One region of the Priestia sp. 10L35 genome, then DNA from elsewhere that is predicted to be linked to it. Evidence: a T-box and tRNA genes for the amino acid it is inferred to sense, from the RefSeq annotation. Region 1 holds a T-box; the other holds one or more tRNA genes.

Region 1 (7,852 bases):
TGATAGCGATCTATACAATAAATTAAAAGCAGAAAACTTGATTGTAGTGCCAGGCGGCTCATTCTTTCACGGCAGCCAATCTTCTTCTCACAACCGGGAGTGCATTCGCATAAGTCTTACTGCTGCAGATGAGGAGTTAAAGAAAGGAATTGATATTCTTTCTTCAGTAGTTAAGGAAATATACAGTTCAAACTTTATATTTCAAACAGAAAAATTATAATTTCTTTAAGGTTTAGAAGTGCAACTCATACGTAATCATAAAGGGTTCTTTATAAGCTAAAGATTGTTTAAAGAAGACAATAACATCCAATTTCTTTTGGAACTGGATAATTTTTTGCAATGAAAGACTCCTATATTTCTGCTAGCATATGAACCACGTCAAGAAATAGCAAGGAGGCTTTTTATTTTTATGATAAAGAAACTAGTGATTGCTATAGCAATGCTTATCCCAAGTTTTGGTGCAGGTTACTCAGCATTTGCAGCAGCGCCCGCTCATGAACAGCACGTTCAAGTAAATAAAAATGATAAAGAATTATTAGCTCGTCTTGTATCAGCTGAAGCCAAAGGAGAGCCTTATGCAGGCAAAGTAGCCGTGGCGACAGTTGTATTAAATAGAGTCGACAGCAGCAAATTCCCAGACACTGTAAAAGGCGTTATTTATCAAAAAGGTCAGTATAGTCCGGTCAGCAACGGTCAAATTAATAAACCTGCAGACAAAGATTCAAAAAAAGCTGTAGAAGAAGCAATTAACTTCCAAGGTCAAGGAAAAGGTTCATTATTCTTCTTTAATCCTGATAAAACGGGAGATCAATGGCTGCGCCAAAAACAAGAAACAATTAAAATAGGAAATCATGTATTTGCAAAATAATAAAAAAGCTAATGGCTAGCTACGCGCTGCTATTAGCTTTTTTAGTTATGTACATAAAATAAACAGTAGAATAATCTTTAAAATTAGAATTTCATGGTAAAATATAAAAAGTCATTCATAATTAAAAATATGAGGTGATAACGTGAAAGAGAATATGATGTTTGCTTGGATAGCTTCATGGTTAGCTCTTGCTGGTCAGCTCGTTTTTTTACGGGAGTAGCGCTTTTTACAGGTGATTGGCGCTACATGATGTGGAGTTTTATGATAAGTATAATTGTAGGTATACCTAGTATCATTAGCACCTATAAACGAAATCAGCCGCTAAAAGCTTACAAAAAATAAGGGATATCGTATTGAAACGAGTTATGAAAGACTTAGAGAAATCCTCCAAGTCTTTTTTTGTGTGGGTATAAAAAGACATGAACCGTACTCCGTTCTTCTAAAAAAAGTGCTTTTTACATAGTTTATCAATACAGAAAATTTGATAAACATGCGGAGGAATAACCATGCAGAAACAGCCTAATTTTTTGTTGATTATCGTGGACGAGGAGCGATTTCCACCCTTATATGAAAGTAAAGAACTAAAAAAGTGGAGAAAAAAACATTTAAAAGCACATGAATTTTTAAAACAGCATGGAACGGAGTTTACTCGTCACTACGTCGGTTCTACAGCTTGTTCACCAAGTCGAGCTACATTGTTTACAGGGCAGTATCCTTCCTTGCACGGAGTTACGCAAACGCAAGGTATCGCAAAGAAATCACAAGATCCTGATATGTTTTGGCTGCAGCCTAATACCGTCCCGACGATGGGAGAGTATTTTAAGAAGGCTGGATATCAAACCTTTTATAAAGGAAAATGGCATATTTCTGATGAGAACATCTTAATTCCAGGAACACATGACGTTTTTTCTAGCTATCAGATGCAAACAGGAATACCGGATCCAGAGAAAGAAGGCCTTTATCAACGGGCTAATAAGCTTGAAAAGTTTGGTTTTTCAGGGTGGATTGGTCCGGAACCGGAAGGGAGAAATCCGCACAATTCCGGTTCATCTGCGGCCGTTGGAGTGAGCGGACGAGACGAAATATATGCAGAGGAAATCATAGAGCTTATTCAACGATTAGAACATCAAGCGCCTGCGCAGCCTTGGCTCATGGTAGCTTCATTTGTGAACCCGCATGACATTGCGCTGTTCGGAGCGATTACCAAACACCTTCCTATGTTTCAGTTTTCTATTGATGAGACGATTCCAAACATCGATCCGCCACCTACCATTAGAGAACCTTTACAAACAAAGCCTAGCGCTCAAAGCAGCTATAAATACATCTATCCAAAAGCGCTGCAGCCAACCCCAAATTCTAGCTTCTACCGGCGCTTGTATTATCAGCTGCAAAAAAATGTTGATAAACAAATTTTAAAAGTTCTTCGGACCATGGAACAATCTTCGTTCTATGAAAATACAATTATTATTTTTACGTCTGATCACGGTGATTTGCTTGGAGCTCACGGGGGACTACATCAAAAATGGTACAACATGTATGAAGAATCTATTCACGTTCCGCTTCTCATTCATAACAAGCGTTTGTTTCCTAGTTATCAACGTACAGACACACTGACTAGTCACCTTGACTTGATCCCGACAATGCTTAGTTTAGCTAATATAGATGCTTCCGCTATTCAAAAGCAATTACAAAAAAGTCATACGGAAGTACATCCATTTGTTGGGCGAGACCTGTCAGGTATACTTCGAGGAGAAACGTGTGCTGAGCAAGAGGAAACAGCGATTTTCTTCATGACGGATGATGACCCGACAAAAGGACTTCACCAAACAAATTTTTTAGGAGAAAGCTACCCGTCAGTTGTTCAGCCTAATCACATTCAAGCGGTCATTGTCGAGTTTTCGTCAGCGGCAGGAAAGGAAATTTGGAAATACGCTCGCTATCATGATAATCTGCAATTTTGGTCAGCAGATGACGAAAAAGATGAATTCATTCACGGAGAGCAATATGAAGGTTACCCTGTGAGTTTTACTACCCTTAAAACAACCCGTGTTCCTGATCAAATTGAAATGTACAATTTGACCAAGGATCCGTTAGAAACAGTAAATCTGGCTCACCCGTATTTTTCGACAAATGAAACAAGGAAAATTCAGCGGCAGCTTGACGTTATTCTTAAAGAACAAGTCAGGAAAAAACGGATTTTTCCGCAAAGTGGAAGCATGCATGATGAGCTTTTGTCTAAAGATAGATAAAAAATAGTTTCTATGGATTCAAGTCAGATATTTGCGTGAGCAGAAAAAGGTGTATTTAATATTTTAGTATATAAATTGAAAACCTGATGATGCTTGTGTTAGGTTACTTGTTCTGATTTGGAATAGTATTGGGTTTAACTTCGTTAATACCGCTTAGATAAAACAAATAAGGACTTATGGTATCTTATTTTTGCTCTTTATTGCTGTGAAAATAAAGAGCAAAAATAAGAATGGAATGTATTCGTTAATAATATAATAAAAAACTTTTTAAGTCCGTATATTCTTAAGTAACTTTTCAAAAATTCAAGCATAAAGTAATTCTATACCATAAAAAAATAAAAAATTACTTCTTGACTTTTGTTAAATTTATACACTATAATCGCTTTTAACAACTAATAAACAGTATTTGGCAATGAAAAGGACATGAATTAGATGCTGTTTTCTTCGCAGAGAATAGGGTCACTGGCTGAGAGCCCTTAAGAAATCATCTGATTTACCACCTTAGAGCTATTGCAGGGAACGTGCATAACTGAAACTGCAATCGGTAAAACCGTTATCTTTTTTGAGCGTAAAATACGTATAGGTATTTTACGGAATTAGGGTGGTACCACGGCCGCATTCGTCCCTTCACTAGGGATGAGTGCGGCTTTTTATGTAGAAAAAATGAATATACAAGCAATGAAAAGGACATGAATCATTTTTGGATTTTCTTTACAGAGAATAGGGTCACTGGCTGAGAACCCTTAGAAAACAAAATGAATTTACCACCTTGGAGCTGCGGCGGGGAATGTGTATACACTGAAACCGCAACCGGTAAAACCGTTATCTTTTTAAGCGTAAAATACGTATGAGTATTTTACGGAATTAGGGTGGTACCACGGCCGCATTCGTCCCTTTACTAGGGATGAGTGCGGTTTTTTTGTTGAATAAAAACATATTGGAGGAATGAACATGTCAAAACAAGTGGAAGCAGAAAAGCGAAATCATCAAAAGTTAGGTCAAGAACTGGAGCTGTTTATGTCGATGGAAGAAGCTCCTGGTATGCCATTTTTCTTACCTAACGGAATGATTATTCGAAATGAGTTAGAAAATTACTGGAAACAAAAGCATTATAAAGCAGGCTATCAAGAAATAAAAACACCCATCATGATGAAACAGGAGCTCTGGGAACAATCAGGGCACTGGGAGCACTATCATGAGAATATGTATTTTTCAAATGTTGACAAACAAAACTATGCGATTAAACCGATGAATTGTCCGGGAGCCATTTTATTGTTTAACAGCAAACGAAGAAGCTACCGAGAACTTCCGATTCGATACGCAGAGCTTGGATTAGTTCATCGTCACGAGCTTTCTGGGTCTTTAAACGGATTGCTAAGAGTCCGTTCATTTACACAGGACGACGCTCATTTATTCGTAGAACTCAGTCAGATTGAAGCTGAGATTAGCCGCATTCTAGCGTTTATCCATGACTTTTACTCACATTTTGGCTTCGATTACAAAGTGGAGCTATCCACACGACCTGAAAAATTCATGGGAGATATTGAAACATGGAACCAAGCAGAAAAGTCGCTTCAATCTGTGTTAAGTGAAAAAGGCTTAGACTATCAGGTGAATGAAGGAGACGGAGCTTTTTATGGGCCGAAAATCGATTTTCATATTTTAGATTCCTTAGGTCGAAGCTGGCAGTGTGGAACAGTTCAGCTTGATTTCTTAATGCCGGAGAAGTTTGACTGTATGTATATTGGAGAAGACAATAAACCTCATCGTCCCGTAATGATTCACCGCGCTATATACGGTTCCGTTGAGCGATTTATGGCCATCTTGATTGAACATTACGAAGGCCAATTTCCTCTTTGGTTAGCTCCTGTTCAACTCAAACTATTGCCTATTGCACCGCCGCACGTGGAATATGCATATAAAGTGAAACACGAGCTTGAGTTAAAAGGGTATCGTGTTGAAGTAGACGATCGCATTGAAAAAATAGGGCTGAAAATTCGAGAAGCAGAAATGCTGAAAGTTCCTTATAGGGCTGTGATAGGAGATAAAGAAGTGGAAAATGAATCGCTTGCTATGCGAAAGCACGGGAAGAAAAATATAGGAACAGTAAGTGTGGAAGAGGCAGCTGTACACTTGAATAAAGAAAAGAATTCAAACAGAGTTTGTTGAAGCTATTTACCTTACTAAATAGAAAAATCTGATTTTTTAAGTCGGGTATTGATTCCCTTCATTTTGTCTCACACCAAAATGAAGGGAATATTGAACTAGAAGGGTATAAGATAATATATATCAGCAGTATAACTTTTGCCTTAGACAAACGCCGGTATTTTATAAAAAAATTTATCTTATTCCATTCGAATCGTTTGTACGGGATGAAGCTGAAGCCTCACCTGATGGTTTGTTCATGTTTTGCTGATCTCGCTTCTTTTTAGAAGGAGAGTAAAAAAGAAATTTAAACATAAAGTATACTCCTAATGCTAGTAAAATACAGCCAATAAGTAAGTTAATCATCTTTCTCCGCCCTTCATACACTTCAGTTTTCATCATTATAACACCCGGTAAGATAAAACATTCATCGTTCTGTAAATAATCTCTATGTCAGGAATTTATATCTGAAGATAGTTAGTAAAAAAGTTATCTAAAAACATATAAAGTAATTTTTTAGAATATTATTTTTATTCAAATTTATTATACATAAGCACAATGATAACCTCTTTATTTAGTTTATAAATCCAAAATAGAGCAACGATAAGAAATCGCTTACAAAAACTCTTGAAATATATATAATGATATTAGTATACTAATAGACAAGTTAGTAATTATTTCTATATAATTACTTCTGTATCTGAAGTGAAAACGCGCAGCCAAATGGGGAAAAACGTTATTTTCAAGTTTTTAATGGATGAGTGGCAACAGAGAGGAGAGAGTGCAATGGGAAAACTATTTAAAAAGAAGTCAATCGAGCAATTATTAGAACAAAGTCAAAACAAATCTCTAGTCAAAACATTAGGAGCATTCGATTTGACTCTTCTTGGTATTGGAGCCGTAATCGGAACGGGGGTTTTAGTATTAACAGGCTTAGTAGCTGCTAACGATGCTGGACCAGCCGTTATTTTTTCTTTTATATTGGCGTCTATTGTATGCGGTTTTGCAGCGCTGTGCTATGCGGAATTTGCTTCAACTATACCTGTATCTGGGAGCGTTTACACCTATACATATGCAACCATCGGCGAAGTGGTAGCGCACTTAATGGGATGGACGTTGCTTTCTGTCTATTTGTTAACAATGTCAGCAGTAGCAAACGGATGGTCTTCTTATTTTAACAACTTTTTAGAAGGCTTTGGTTTTTCGCTGCCAAAAGAATTGATTACGATCCCTGCAAATGGAGGTCTAGTGAACCTTCCTGCTATTTGTATTACGCTTCTTATTACATGGCTGCTTTCAAGAGGAACAAAAGAAAGTAAAAAAGTGAATAACTTTATGGTGCTTGTTAAATTGTTTATTATCCTTCTTTTTATTATTGTAGGAGCTTTTTATGTAAAACCGTCTAATTGGACACCTTTTATGCCTTATGGAATTGAAGGTGTTGTGACAGGGGGCGCGGCCGTATTTTTTGCTTTCTTAGGTTTTGATGCCTTATCTACATCAGCAGAAGAAGTAAAGAATCCACAGCGCAATTTGCCAATTGGAATTATTAGTTCACTTGTGATCTGCACGATTATTTATGTAGCAGTATGCCTTGTTATGACAGGAGTTGTTTCTTACAAGGAACTGAATGTTCCAGAAGCAATGGCCTATGTTCTTCATTCAGTAGGACAAAATGCAGTGGCAGGAGTTATTGCTGCAGGAGCTGTCATTGGAATTATGGCTGTTATCTTTGCCTACATTTATGCAGCAACACGCATTTTATTCTCAATGAGCCGCGACGGCTTGCTACCAAAAGCATTTGCTAAAACAAATGAGAAAACGGGAGTTCCGACTCTTTCCACTTGGCTAGTAGGGATTATCGGAGCGTTAATTTCAGGGTTTATTGATCTAAAAGAACTTGCGAATTTAGCAAATATCGGAGCTCTTTTAACTTTCGGCATGGTGGGCGTCAGCATTATCATCTTACGTAAAACGCACCCAACTTTAAAACGTGGATTTACAATGCCGTTTGTCCCGGTTTTACCAATTTTATCCGTATTATCTTGTTTATTTTTAATGATTAATCTTCCTAAAACAACATGGCTGTATTTTAGCATATGGATTGTGCTTGGTATATTTGTATATATAGGTTACTCTCGTAAACACAGTCGATTAACAAGTAAAGAAATGAAAAAAGCAAGTTAAAAGCAAAAAAGGGCCTTTCATCTAAGAAAGGCTCTTTTTTGCTTGTTGTTCAGTTGTTAGACAGTTAGGACGATTGTTCACTATGTTTTTTGCGTGTTTCCACAATAAACAGACAAGTGCTAATAACAAAAGCCGTTCCTACAAAAATGGCGCCAACCCAAGGAAGTGAAGTAAGTCCCATATGGTTAATAATCACGCCTCCGAAAAAGGCGCCAAAAGCATTTCCTAAGTTAGCAAATGAGTGATTCGAAGTAGAAGCTAAAGCAGGTGCTTCCTGTGCTAAGTTCATAATCTTCACTTGAATACCAGGCATTACAGCAAAAGCTGCTGCTCCCCAGAAAAACAGCGTGATAATAGCTGCTGCTGGGCTTTTAACAGTAAACGTAAAAATAGTCAGCACAAT
Region 2 (7,852 bases), on a different contig from region 1:
TTCCATAAGCCCATCCGTATGTTAAGACAACATCTTGCCACTCTTTTAAGAGTGCTGGTGAGCTGTACCAGTAAAATGGAAATTGAAAAACAATACGATCGAATTGAACAGCTAACTCCTGCTCTTTTTCTACATCAATTTTGAAATCGGGATAGTTTGCGTATAAATCATGAACGTACACATTCTCTTCTTTTTTTACTCGCTCTGCCCACGCTTTATTAATACGAGAAGATGTTAAGTTTGGATGTGCTAAAATAACCAGTGTTTTCATTTTGATACTCTCCTTCTGATGTCTGTGCTTGCTTTTTTCTTTTCTATTTTTTATGCTTGCCTCTCACGGCTCGTTCAGTCATTCTTTCCTTTTCCTTTAGGAAATCCGAGTTAGTTTACACTTATAAACTACCAGTATTATCATTTTGCTTCAACAAAATTGACTTTGCTTTTATCACCTTTAATTTTTTTATGTACCCAAAACGGCAGATAAAGGACAAGAAAGCTAAGAATCATGATTCCTTCAATCCATACTAAATACCAAGGATGAGGTCCAAGAACATCCAGCAAGGAAGCGTGCTCTGGCTTTTTCATCATGTATAAATAATTCCCATGGAATAAACGATTCATGACATAGATAAAACCCCCGTACAGATTAACAAATACTACGCTTACCAACAAAGAACGAAACGTCGGCTCATATCTGCAGGCAGCAATTAGCATACAGCAAGCAAGTACCACACCGCCATGCGATACATAAAACTGCACATAGCGAAACTGGGCATACGCATAGCCGCCAAGGTCCGGGGTAATCATCGCTTGAACAGAGCTGCTGATTCCTGCGAAGTACACAAAATAAAAAAGAAACCTGCTTTTGGTTATCAGCATAACAGCAGCCAGCAGCACGACTATATCACTGAGCTGAAGAGGCAAGGAAGTTTCAGCAGACCACCGATGACATCCGATTTCCCAAGCCTGGTAGGCTGTTTCTGAAGCAATTAGAATGAGTGAAAGCAAAATGAACACAAACCTCTTTTTTCCCAGATGCTTTCGACACAAAAAAATAAATGCTCCTATGATCACGATAATAGCTAAAGTTACAAGATGTTCAACTGAAAAAAGCTGAAAGGAATGTTGTACAGGATGACACGTAAAAAATGAATTCATAAAAGCGCCTTCCTTCCATCAGAAAACAAATTTGGTACCTTTAGCTTGTTCATAAGACCTCATTTTCATTAATGCTTCTCTCGCATTAAAAAGAGATTGAGACATAACGAAATCACGCCAATCTAAAGATGGACGAATGGAGTAAATAATCGAGCATGAATCACTTCTTGCACCTCAGTTGATTTCCATGCAAGACTTCTCTTTCCGCGGGAGTCTTCGCGTTGCCCTCCAATCAACTGCTAGAAACAACTAAAATAAAAAGATCCGAACGATTCATCATTCGGATCTTCTTTCAACTAACATACTGTTGTCCTAACTTTTTTCTTCGTTTTTACTCTTTAATTAATCCTTTTTTCACTAAGAATTGATGAGCAACTTCTTCAGCTGTTTTTCCTTTCGCATTTACTTGATAGTTCATTTCACGCATTTCGTCATCACTGATTTTACCGCCCAGTTGATTTAAGATTTTTTTCAGTTCAGGGTGCTCTTTTAGCGTATCTTCACGAAGCACAGGCGCTCCTTGATACGGAGGGAAGAACTGCTGATCGTCTTTTAAGACTTTCAAACCAAACTGTTTGATTTCAGGGTCCGTTGCGTAAGCATCAAGCATGTTAATATCGCCTTTTTCTACAGCGCGATAGCGAAGCTTCGGCTCCATCGTTTTAATATTCGGGAAGGTAAGACCATATTCTTTTTGAACGCCTACATAGCCGTCTTCACGATCTTTAAACTCAAGCGTAAACCCTGCTTTTACTTTATCTGTTGCATTTGCCAAATCTGAAATAGTTGTTAGATTATTTTCTTTGGCAAATTCCTTTGTTACGGTTAATGTGTACGTATTATTAAACTTCATTGGATCTAAATAGACAAGGCCGAATTTCTTTTGAAATCCTTCTTTTGCCTGCTTGTACACCTCTGTTTCATCTTTGCTGTCCGGCTGTTCCTTTAGATGCGTCACAATGGCTGTACCCGTATATTCAGGGTACAAATCAATTTCCTTGTTACGCAGAGCCTCAAATACAAATACCGTTTTCCCAAGCGACGAACGAAGATTTACTTTCATATCGGTTTGATCTTCAATTAATTCTTTGTACATATTAATTAAAATGTCTTGTTCTGCACCAATTTTCCCTCCGATAACAAGGTCTGGTTTTGTTGCGCTCATCGCTGCAAACGGAGAAACAAGAATAAGTATTAATACGATGATCATAATAAACGAGCGTTTTTTGGACCCTTTTTTAGCTGAGTGTTCAATCGTTCGCAGAATTCCATCAAAAATAAGCGCTAATAATGCTGCTGGAATGGCTCCTAATAAAATCAAACTATTATCGCTTCGGTCAATACCAAGCAAAATTAAGCTTCCGAGTCCGCCCGCTCCGATAAGAGCAACGATTGTCGCTGTGCCAATAATGAGTACCATCGCTGTGCGAATTCCGGCCATAATGACAGGAAGTGCTAGAGGAAGTTCTACTTTAATTAATCGTCTCCACGAGTTCATCCCCATGGCTTTGGATGCTTCAATTAAAGATGGGTCCACTTCTTTAATTCCGGTATATGTATTTCGTACAATAGGAAGAAGCGAATATAAAAACAGTGCAATAACCGCGGGAAAGGTTCCAATTCCGACAAGAGGAATCAGTAATCCTAATAAAGCGAGTGAAGGAATGGTTTGCAGTACGGCTGTTACGCCAATGATTGGTTCAGCAATGCGGTCATGCCTCGTTAAGTACAGTCCGAGCGGCACTGAAATTAATACGGCGATAACAAGAGCCAGTACTGAAATTTGAATGTGTTCAAGAAGAGCTTGAAACAGTGCATCTCCTCGTTGATCTAATAATGTGCTTAGTGCATTCATTACAGCGTTCCTCCTTCTTTCGTTTTATCAGAAAGAAACGCTAATAGAGTTTTGCGCGTTACAACGCCAATACGTTTGCTCCCTTTTTTCACGGCTATTGCTTCATGGTCGTAAAGGGCGTCCATTGCCTGCTGAACAGTGGCGGTTGAAGCTAACTCTTCAGTAGGTTCTACGTCTGGCTGTTCACTTTCTTTGACAAACATATCCAATGTCTCAAATAAAGCATTGCCTTGATTTCCAATAAATGTTTTTACAAATTCATTTTTAGGCTTTTGGATGAATTCCTCCGGGGTTCCAACTTGAACAATTTCCCCATCTTTCATGAGGCAGATACGATCTCCAAGCGTCATCGCTTCGCTCATATCGTGCGTAACAAACACAAATGTTTTTTTGATTTTTTCTTTTAAGCTAATAACATCTTGCTGAAGCTGTTCGCGGCTTAACGGATCGAGGGCACTAAAGGGTTCGTCCATTAAAATAACGGGGGGATCAGCTGCGAGGGCACGTGCTACACCTACACGTTGCTGCTGGCCACCTGAGAGCTCAGACGGCTTTCGGTTTCGATACTGCTTTGGGTCTAGTCCTACCAAGGTAAGCAGTTCATCAATGCGCGTTTTGATTTTGTTTTTCTTCCAATGCTTCATCTCGGGTACAATGGCTATATTTTCAGCGATGGTCATATGAGGAAAAAGAGCAATCTGCTGCAGAACATAACCAATGTTCCAGCGTAGCTCATGTATGTTGTGGTCCGATACGAGCTTATCTTTTATGTATAGTTCTCCTTCGGTAATATCATGAAGACGGTTAATCATTTTTAAAGTGGTTGTTTTCCCACACCCACTCGGACCAATTAAAACGAAAAACTCTCCTTCTTTAATTTCTAGATTAATATTTTTCACGGCGGTCGTACCGTCTGGATATTGCTTTGACACATTCTTAAACGTAATCAAATTATCGTTCACACTCCCTGTTGAAATTTAACCCCTAGTTTCGTGTACCCAATATTTAGAGACAATAAACATTCTTTTAAGAATATTTCTAAATATGATTCATAAGACACAGGGGAAAAGATACACATATTTTCTCAAAACCTCCTAATAAGGCTATCAAACTGTTAAAGTTTTCACAAGAAGGGAAAGAATAATTCGGAGAATAATTTTAAAGCCGACACAAATAAAAAAACCTTCTTTCAACAAGAAAGAAGGTTTTTTAGTATGCTAGCGACAGGGATCGAACCTGCGACCTCTTGCTTACCATGCAAGTGCTCTACCTACTGAGCTACACCAGCGTCTTGGAAAATTATATCACGTTTAAATTCATTTAGGAAGCGCTTTTTTAAATTTTTTTATTGGTATATTCTCTAATTTACGTCTTCTGAAATTCGCACTTTTTACAAAGTTCCATATTTCATGTTAGAACTCCTTACATAAATTGTGTGAATTTTCTTTTTTTATATTACCCTTAGTAAAAGAGCTTACAAAAGAAGGGAAGAAAATAGATGGAACAACAACCAACCATGACCAAATCAAAAACGGCAACTCCCTACCCAAGAGACTGCACGTTCAGCCTGGAAGATTGGACGACGCTCGCTAAGTATTGGTACCCCGTCGCACGCTGCAGTGATGTAACAGAGAAACCAACGTCCGTAAAACTGCTAGATGTAAATCTAGTTCTATACCGTACCACACACAAAGTAGTGGCGGCTCGTGATTTATGCGTTCACCGAGGCACCCCTCTTAGCATGGGCTGGGTGGAAGATGATGAAATTGTCTGTCCTTACCACGGCTTCCGCTATGCAACGGACGGTGCATGCACGTCGATTCCAGCTCACCCTGATGCCAATATTTCTCCCCGCTTGTGTATGGCCGTCTATCCAGTTATTGAACGATTTGGATTAGTGTGGACTTCCCTGACAGGAGAACAAGATAACCTGCCTTACTTCGATGCGTGGGAGGACCCTGATTTTCAGCAAATTGTTTGTCCGAGCTTTGATATCATGGGTTCGGCCGGTCGTCAAATGGAAGGCTTTTTAGACGTAGCTCATTTTGCTTGGGTTCACACGGACACATTTGGTGATCGAAACAACGCCTTTGTGCCTAAATATAAAGTAAGCGATACAGAGTATGGGCTTCATGTAGAATATACGAGCACCGTGAGCAATTATTCCAAAGAACAGCAGCATTTAAATCCACCTGATTTTAAATGGCTTCGCGTCTTTGATGTTTATCCGCCGTTTACAGCTACGCTAAAAGTATACTTCCCAGAAGGCGCAGAACTGTGGATTATGAATGCAGTCTCTCCTATTTCAGCCCGCGAAACACGTTTATTCGCACCAATCGCTCGAAACTTTGACAAAGATTCTCCCGTTGAAGGTGTGTATGACTTTAACCTTCGCGTCTTTGACGAAGACCGTGAAATGGTTGAAAACCAAAAGCCTGAAGACTTGCCTTTAGACCTGCAGATGGAAGCGCATATTATGGCTGATCAAACGTCCATCGGCTACCGGAAATTATTAAAGAAAATGGGCTTAAGCTTTAGATATACAAGCTAAAGAAATCCCCGCTGTTTCAGCGGGGATTTCTTTTTTATTTAGCAAACTGCTCGCGTCCTGCTTTTTCCTTTATCACTTCATCTTCACTTGCCGGCGTGGCGCGTTTCATAAACAATGAAAGAATTAAAGCAACCACCACTAGTACTACTGAGACGGCAAACGCATCGTTAATTCCTTGTACCATTGCCTGCATCCCAATTTGTTCTTTCATTTGAGCTGCCCCGGCTGCCGTTGCATTCGCTGCTCCTGCTCCGCTCATTGCATCTTGAGCAAGCTCTTTTGCATGCGTAGCTGTACGATTTGACATCACCGTTACTAAAAGAGCCGAACCAATAGCTCCCGATACTTGTTGAAGCGTGTTATTCATCGCAGTACCATGAGGATTAAAGCGCTGCGGCAGCTGATTTAATCCGTTTGTCATAACCGGCATCATCACCATAGACATTCCGAACATGCGAAGCGTGTAAAGCGTAATGAGCGTTGTATATGTCGTATCAAGCTCTAAGTTACTGAAGAAATACGTCGTAACGGCTGTAATCGTTAGACCCGTTACAGCCAGTGCACGCGCTCCGAATTTATCAAATAATTTTCCGGTAATCGGAGACATTACACCCATGAGTAGCGCACCCGGAAGCATTAGTAATCCTGAGTGAAGCGGAGAAATGCCTCGTACTGTTTGAACATAAATTGGCATTAGCAGCATGGCTGAGAATAATGCCATTGTAATCACCATTGAAATCGTTGATGATAAAGCAAACATTGGATATTTAAAAATGCGGAATTCAAGCATAGGTGTTTTAAGCTTGAACTGACGCGTAATAAATAAAATCAGCGCCACGGCTCCTACGATAATGGTGCCGTATACTTCCACAGAATCCCAGCCTTTATCCCCTGCTGAGCTAAATCCGTATAGAAGTCCCCCAAATCCAATTGTAGATAACACAAGCGATAGGAAATCCAAATTGATTTCCACTTTTTCTTTTTTGTCTTTTAATAGGAAGAAAGCGCCTATTAATACAATTGCCGCGATTGGCGTAACAAGGTGGAACAGCATTCTCCACTCATAGTGTTCAATTAGCCATCCTGATAAGGTAGGACCAATTGCCGGAGCAAAAATCATAACTAAACCGAAAATTCCCATCGCAGCTCCGCGTTTTTCTAACGGAAAACTTGTGAGCAATACGTTCATTAAAAGCGGCATCATGATGGCTGCGCCTGATGCTTGAATAATACGAGCGGTTAACAAGACCGAAAATACGGGCGAAGCACCCGCAAGTATTGTTCCCGCTGTAAATAAAGTCATAGCCGTTAAAAATAAGCCTCTGACAGAATAGCGCTGAATTAAAAAAGCGGTAGTTGGAATCATAATACCATTCACTAACATATAACCAGTAGAAAGCCACTGGACAGTTGACGTTGTCACATCTAAGTCTTTCATAATAGACGGAAGCGCCACATTTAATAACGTTTCATTCAACAATGAGATAAAAGCGCCAATTAACAAAATAGCAATTATGCCATAAGGGGGCTTTTCAATTTGATTTATCGATTCACTCATTATTGTACCTCCTTATACTTTAAGTTCATTTTTTTAGACACATGTTCTACATAGAGTATATTATACTGTGAGTTCAATTTATGCAAGTGAAAAATCTTGCGTTCATGTTCTTTATTTTATCGACTTTTTCAGTCCTATAATCCTTTTATATCAATGCATTGTCGTGATATCGTCTATTTTTTTGAAAAGAACATTTGTGTAAACGCTTTAAATCATGTATCATAAAGTTGGACCATGAGTCTAATTTTATATTTAGGTGATAATAATGAATAACCGAAAACAGCAAGTTGTAAAAAATGCACACCATCTCTTCGTTGAAAAAGGATTTCAAGCTACATCTATTCAAGACATCATTGATTATAGCGGCATTTCAAAAGGAACATTCTACAACTATTTTTCTTCAAAAAATGAATTATTAATCGCTGTTTTTACCTGGCTTCATACAACAATTGAACAAGAGCGAAATCAGCTGCTGGTTGGTAAAAGCCTGACCGATGTAGATGTATTTGTTAAACAGATTGATGCACAGATGAAAAACCATCATAAACATAAATTTTTCACATTACTTGAAGAAGTATTTGTTTCCAATGATCCTGATTTAAAAGCATACATAAAAAAAACCCAGTTTGTTGAAGTAAACTGGGTTTACAAGCGGTTCATTGATTTATTTGGACAAGAAAAGAAACCGTACCTGCTAGATTGTGCAATTATGTTTCTTGGCATGCTTCAT

The links. The T-box of region 1 lies ahead of thrS (threonine--tRNA ligase). A T-box ahead of a tRNA ligase gene usually reads a tRNA of that ligase, here a tRNA-Thr.
Region 2: it has a tRNA-Thr gene. The T-box ahead of thrS (threonine--tRNA ligase) is inferred to sense a tRNA for this amino acid. The anticodon was not compared.

What each region holds. Positions count from the first base shown of each region.
Region 1 covers NZ_JBFTKA010000002.1:382,157-390,008, reverse strand. Annotated here, with positions in the region: gene AC1DEF_RS07970 (valine--pyruvate transaminase) at 1-220, shown strand, start outside; gene AC1DEF_RS07965 (cell wall hydrolase) at 410-868, shown strand; gene AC1DEF_RS07960 (sulfatase family protein) at 1,375-3,117, shown strand; T-box leader at 3,521-3,747, shown strand; T-box leader at 3,787-4,015, shown strand; gene thrS (threonine--tRNA ligase) at 4,069-5,286, shown strand; gene AC1DEF_RS07950 (hypothetical protein) at 5,458-5,664, opposite strand; gene AC1DEF_RS07945 (amino acid permease) at 6,049-7,449, shown strand; gene AC1DEF_RS07940 (MFS transporter) at 7,514-7,852, opposite strand, start outside.
Region 2 covers NZ_JBFTKA010000001.1:960,962-968,813, reverse strand. Annotated here, with positions in the region: gene AC1DEF_RS04940 (NAD(P)H-dependent oxidoreductase) at 1-271, opposite strand, end outside; gene AC1DEF_RS04935 (YwaF family protein) at 412-1,158, opposite strand; gene AC1DEF_RS04930 (ABC transporter permease/substrate-binding protein) at 1,490-3,013, opposite strand; gene AC1DEF_RS04925 (ABC transporter ATP-binding protein) at 3,013-3,963, opposite strand; tRNA gene AC1DEF_RS04920 (tRNA-Thr) at 4,229-4,301, opposite strand; gene AC1DEF_RS04915 (aromatic ring-hydroxylating oxygenase subunit alpha) at 4,512-5,564, shown strand; gene AC1DEF_RS04910 (DHA2 family efflux MFS transporter permease subunit) at 5,599-7,122, opposite strand; gene AC1DEF_RS04905 (TetR/AcrR family transcriptional regulator) at 7,388-7,852, shown strand, end outside.